2 regions of the Shewanella sp. NKUCC06_TVS genome follow, and region 1 is predicted to be linked to the other one. Evidence: riboswitches for the same ligand, from Rfam matches in the RefSeq annotation. Region 1 holds a riboswitch; the other holds the start of a gene.

Region 1 (3,188 bases):
ATCCGGGACGCATACCGTCGCCTAAAGACAGGGATACATCGTAGGCGACGCAAAGCTCACAGATCTCACGAAAATGGCTGTAGAGGAAGTTTTCCTTGTGATGACTCAGGCACCATTTGGCCATAATTGAACCGCCGCGAGAAACGATCCCAGTAACACGTTTAGCCGTCATCGGCACATAACGCAGCAGCACACCAGCATGAATAGTAAAGTAATCAACACCTTGCTCAGCTTGTTCAATCAAGGTATCGCGGAACACTTCCCAGGTTAAATCCTCTGCCACGCCGTTCACTTTCTCCAGCGCTTGATAAATCGGCACTGTGCCAATGGGCACTGGCGAGTTACGGATGATCCACTCGCGGGTTTCGTGGATATAACGACCCGTGGATAAATCCATGACAGTATCCGCGCCCCAACGGGTAGACCAGACGAGCTTTTCTACTTCTTCCTCGATGGAAGACGTCACCGCAGAATTACCGATATTGGCGTTCACTTTCACCAGAAAATTACGCCCGATGATCATAGGTTCGGCTTCGGGATGGTTAATATTCAGCGGAATAATCGCGCGGCCACGGGCAACTTCGGCGCGGACAAATTCGGCGGTAATCGGTTCACCAACTAAGGCACCAAAGGCTTCGCCCTTGGCTTTACGATTGAGGATTTCATCCTGTACTTGCGCAAGTGCCATATTCTCACGGATCGCCACATATTCCATTTCGGGAGTGATAATCCCTTGACGGGCATAGTGTAATTGACTGACGCGTTTGCCCTGCAGCGCTCTGCGTGGGCGGACAATCGCACTCGAACCTGCCTCAAAACGCAGATGGTCTAAACCGTCATCGGCGAGCCTTTGTTGGGTAAAATCCGATGTAGCGCAGGGTAATTGCTCTGTATCGTTGCGGGCTAGGATCCAGTTTTGTCTTAATTTACCAAGGCCGAGGCGCACATTGATGTCGGCCTCAGGATCGGAATAAGGTCCGGCGCAATCATACACGCGGATTGGCGGATTTTTTTCCATGATAGGCGCATCATCTGTACCGCCCACCAGCGTATCCGTCTGCATAATTTGTCGCATACCAACGCGAATATCGGCACTAGAGCCTTCGAGGTAAATCTTTTGTGAATTAGGATGTTGCAGTGGCGCTAACGTATCAATAAAGGCTTGGGCCTGCGCACGGGTTTCGCGGCGACTCGGCGCCTTAGGCACGATTGATTGACTAGACTCAGCCGATTTATTAGCCACTGTCGATTTATTAGGGATTGTCGATTCTGGCGCTGTGATTTCTATAGCATTGGCAGCTACAGCTGGGTTTGGGTTTGAACTGGACATAAGCAATCTCACGTTAAAAAATGGAGTTGCTTGTCTGGAGAATTGAGTTGTTGATAGCTGGGCATGGCAATCAATTTTTGTGGCCAACACTGGCTTCAAAAATTGAGTTACCCTGCTCAATAACAATTAAATCTCAACATTAAGGCTTAAAACACTGCTGAGTTAACAGGTGTTCAAGCCGTCTATTTTGGCGATTTAATATGTGTTATTACGCTTGTTTCCTTCGCAGGTTTTAACCTGATCAGGTTCAACGGATCCCGAATAAACGGTCTCAGCCAAGAGGCACTCCGACAAGATGAGTGCGCAGTATAGACAGAAGCGGCAGCAACAAACAAGGAAAAAAGCAATTAAAAACCTTAACTACCAATCCAAAATAAAGATTCATAATTCATTGTTTTTAATTGATTAAATTAAATAAAACTAAAAAAGTTATAACTAGCATGAAAATAGATCATAAAAGAAAGTCACTATTTATGGGGTTTGAGCATCATTTTATTTAATTGAGATTGAATGGCATCATCAATAGCTTGATTGATTTTTTTGCCACTGCAGTCAAATGAGAAGCCTAAATTTTCGGCGTAAGGATTAACTTGAGTGCCGACTTGTACCACGCGATAACAAGTATCTCCTTTACGCACAATACGATTTGGGTCTAAGGGTAAATCTAGACTCGTTGTGCCACCGAAATCATCGGCGTTAGGGACAAATAGCACCTCCATCTCTGGGCTCATTTCACTCATATTCGATTTCCGGGTGAACTTATCGGCCTGTTCAATCACGAGATCATCGAGCGCTTGCTCGCGCTGACGTTCAAAATATTGCTGCGTGAATAAACTCATGCTTGAGCTTGTCGCTATTGTGCTCTCACCTTCTGCTGCGGGCGAGCTCTTAGCGCCAAGCTGCGGCTTTATTTCTGTGGTATCAAGCGTATTAGTTGGTTTTTTTGCCATCGCTTCAGTGGGTTGAACTTCACTTGGGGCAATTGATTGAGTTTTCTTTAATTGAGATTGGCTCGATTGAGTGATGTCCGGTTTAACCGTATCTGGGTTTGCTTTTTCCGACTCTACTTTTTCAGAGACGGCCTTTTCGGGTGCTATTGTTTCAGGCATGACCTTTTCAAGTATTGGCAGAGGCTTCACTTGAGTTTGAGGTGTGGGAACAATTGTAGGCGTAACAGAATTTGTCGCTTCAGTCTTATCCTCGGCCTTGATCTCAGTTTCGGACTCTGAGGTTTCGGCTTTCTCTACCGCGGGAGCATAAATAAAGTAAGCCTTGATCGCTGCCACTTTAGGGCCACGGCTTTCTATTTCCTTCAATCCAAAGGGATTTAGCTGCGGACGCCACAAAATGCAGATAAGTAAAAATAAACACACATGCACTAAGAGTACGAAAAATAACAGACTTAATTCTTTGAAATATGGCTGACGAGCACGCAAAACTGATCTCGTACCCAATCCCTGAGCACTAGTTTGTATTGTCCTAGACAGTTCAGGTTTGGATTCAGACTCAGGAACCAATTTATGTTGATGTTGATGTTTAGCACGGATTTCTTGCAGTACTAAATCTTGGGCTTGCTCTTGGTCTATAGCTTGGGTGTCATGCTTAGAGGCTGAATGACCTGCATCGCTATTGAACGCTAATGTCTCCGCATTAGTGGTAAAAACAGGCGTTTGAGCAGCATCCAGTTCACCGAGGTGATGATCAAATGCGATAAAAGTCTCACCTTCTGGCGATGTGGCCGAAATCAGCAAAGCACTATCGACATCATCTCCAATCGCTATCGCTGTAGGAGATGCTGTCAATAAAGGCGCGGCCTTGGGTTGATGTTGAAAAGGCAAAATCCATCCTTAGGTTTTGT
Region 2 (3,188 bases), on a different contig from region 1:
AATGCATTTATTGCTTATGGCGTGTCTTTTGTAAAAAAAGCCAGCAGCAAAAATGTGTCATATATTCTTATTAGCGGAAGTGCAGGGGCGATGTTTAGCCCAGCCATCAGTTCTTTCTTTGAACGTATTATCGGATTACAAACAGTGATGTATGTGATTCCTTTGCTTTACGCAGCGATATTTATGCTATTGATCGTTTCAAGTCGGATGAAATCGGCTATGGAACAACACTCGCCATCGGTAAGTTAATTTACCTGTGCATCCATCCCACACTCGGTTGTTAAATTAAGTCGAGTGTGGGTTATGTTGAAAGCGGTTATATGCCTGCTTCAACAAATTTCTTGAGTGCGTTGAGATCACAAATCCGAATGCCATCTTTTTTCCGCTCAATTAAGCCTCGTTCCTCAAGATTTTGTAGCGCCCGACGGTAGACTCGGTCGGTAGTGCCAAATCGTTCAGCCTCTAAATAGCGTTTACTAAAGCCATCTACGGGCAAGTCATTTAAGTATTCATGGTAAATATCAAATGCCACGTTATAACTGATAGGATAGAGCAGTCGCCGAGTAAAAATATCCACTGTGTCTTGGTAGTCAATCGCAATTGCACTAGCGAAAAATAGCGCGAGTTGAGGATGTTGACCGAGGCAATGTTGCAGTTTTTCAGCGCTAATCAACATGATTTCTAAGGGTTCACTGGCAATAATGTCTAGTTGACAGTGGTACTGGGTGAAGAACTCCATTTCGCCAAACAGTTGTGAATCACAATCAATAGTACCTAATTGAAAACACCGACCATTTCTCGCGGTATGACCGAGTGATACTCGACCTTGCTTCACCAATACAAGTGATGCCATCGCTTCCCCCTGCGTCATGAGGTGAGCGCCTTTTTTGAGCATTTTTATTTCGCTGATACAGCTAAGTACAACCGCTTCAATAAGTGGATAGTCTTGCTCCCATCGCTGGCTATAACGTCCTTTCGATAAAGGTTTTAGCTGCATCGACTATTGTCCTCTTACTGTGTTCGAAATTGCGACCTTCTATAGCATTATCATGATAGGCGGTCAAATGGACGAAAGGATTTAGGCTGATACTAAAGACATTTTCATCATACGAAGTGAAGGGCAGTGGTTTTCGCGACATTTAATTGAATCGCAGAGATAAGAGTGCCCACTTTTTATTTCCGTCATGTATACTAGGCGCCGCCAAGGGGTGTTTGTTGTGCATTAATGTTACTCTGATTTTAACGTTGACGGCTGCAAACTGAGATGTCATCTGACGAACCCTTAGAACCTGATCCGGCTAATACCGGCGTAGGAATGGGCCAATTAACAGCACACTTCTGAATCGCTTATTCGTTGCCGGATCTCAAACATTATATTTGAGGTCCTATGTCAAACCGTAAAACGTCAAACCATCAATCCCCATTTTCAACCGTATCGCCAAGCTTATTTTTAGCCCGAGCGCCGCTGGCATTAGCCATCGCCGCAGCGCTGAGCACCCCTGTTTTTGCACAAACCGACGCTATCGATAAACCCGATCCCAGCACTGAGATGGAAGTCATGGTGGTGACGGCGGATTTTCGCAGCTCAAGTTTAGAAAAAATGCCTTCAAGCATTACCGTTATCGACAGTCAAAAAATTCAAGATGAAAGTGCGCAACACTTTGAAGATCTGCTTAATTCTATCGCCAATTTTAACTGGTCAGGTGGAAGCTCTCGGCCGAAATATTTTCAAATTCGCGGTGTAGGGGAACAGGAACAATACCAAGGCGCACCTAATTCTTCCGTGGGTTACATCATAGATGATATCGATTTATCCGGTATTGGTATGGTGTCGAGCATGTACGATTTACAGCAGGTCGAAGTGCTTCGTGGACCGCAGGGGACGCGTTACGGCGCGAATGCTTTAGCGGGACTGATTTATCTGAAGAGTAACGATCCAACTGATGTGTTTGAGCATGGCGGCGAAGTGTCGTTAGGCGATGATGATTTGCGCACTTTTAGTGGTTTCAGTTCTGGCCCATTAACGGATTCTGGCAAGCTGCTTTATCGTGTGTCAATGCAGCAACATCAGCAAAATGGTTACCACGATAACCTGTATTTAGGCCGTGATGATACCAATGGTCGCGATGAATTCAGCGGCCGCGCTAAGCTGCGCTGGTATGCGACAGATGATTTGCAGTTTGATTTAACTGTGCTGCATGCCGATTTTGATAATGGCTATGATGTGTGGAGTTTAACCAATTCACCAACTCAGACAACATCGGATCAACCGGGTGTTGATAGTCAGCGCACCACAGGCGCGGGTTTTAAAGCGACCTATTCTGGCGCAGAAAACTTCGAATTAACTTCGTTAACCTCTTTTGCCAATACCGATCACCATTACAGTTACGATGGCGATTGGGCTAACTCAGAATATTGGGCCTCTAAGCAATGTAATGATGACAATGGCAATCTGGCGCCGTGCCAATACGATTATTTTTGGGATAAAACGGGTCAGCGTAAAACCGCGTCGCAGGAGTTTCGCCTAAGTTCTACCGAGCAGGGCCGTATTTTTGCAGAGAGTACTGATTGGTTGCTTGGTGTGTATGCCATGAATCTGAAAGAAGATAACCAATTGTATTCTGAATACAATACTTGGCCGGATGAAGTCTTAGACTCAGAGTATGAAGCGACAAACTATGCACTGTTTGGCCAGCTTGATACGGATTTGGGCTCAAATTATGCTTTATCTGTGGGTCTACGTTTAGAGCGTCGCAACAGTCATTACTCTGATACGAATAACGATAATTTCGACCCGAGCGAAACCATGTGGGGCGGTCATATTGCTGTGAGTAAAGTGCTGAACGACTCACACAATGCTTATATCCGAGTCGCACGCGGTTACAAGGCGGGCGGTTTCAACATGACTTTGCCCGTCGAATTGAACGATAAAAAAGAGTTTAGTACTGAGACGCTCTATAACTATGAAATCGGCCTTAAATCCCATTGGTTAGCTGGACTTATCGATACTAATTTGGCGCTGTTCTATATGGACAGACAAGATCAACAGGTGGCTGCATCACAGCAAGATCCCGATAAACCACAGCGTTTTATCTTGTTCACTGAAAATGCAGGCAGTTCGAATAACTATGGCGCTGAGTTAGATGCAACCTGGTATGCCACGGATAATCTGCAAGTTTACTCAAGCT

The links. Region 1 has a riboswitch for thiamine pyrophosphate ahead of thiC (phosphomethylpyrimidine synthase ThiC). Riboswitches for the same ligand answer to the same signal wherever they lie in the genome.
Region 2: it holds a riboswitch for thiamine pyrophosphate, as region 1 does, so the genes downstream of both, KO531_RS05105 (TonB-dependent receptor) here and thiC (phosphomethylpyrimidine synthase ThiC) in region 1, are expected to answer to the same signal.

Annotation. Positions count from the first base shown of each region.
Region 1 covers NZ_JAHKQX010000005.1:258,932-262,119, forward strand. Annotated here, with positions in the region: gene thiC (phosphomethylpyrimidine synthase ThiC) at 1-1,330, opposite strand, end outside; TPP riboswitch at 1,532-1,630, opposite strand; gene KO531_RS08050 (hypothetical protein) at 1,798-3,168, opposite strand.
Region 2 covers NZ_JAHKQX010000003.1:282,449-285,636, reverse strand. Annotated here, with positions in the region: gene tsgA (MFS transporter TsgA) at 1-249, shown strand, start outside; gene KO531_RS05110 (Crp/Fnr family transcriptional regulator) at 317-997, opposite strand; TPP riboswitch at 1,195-1,333, shown strand; gene KO531_RS05105 (TonB-dependent receptor) at 1,388-3,188, shown strand, end outside.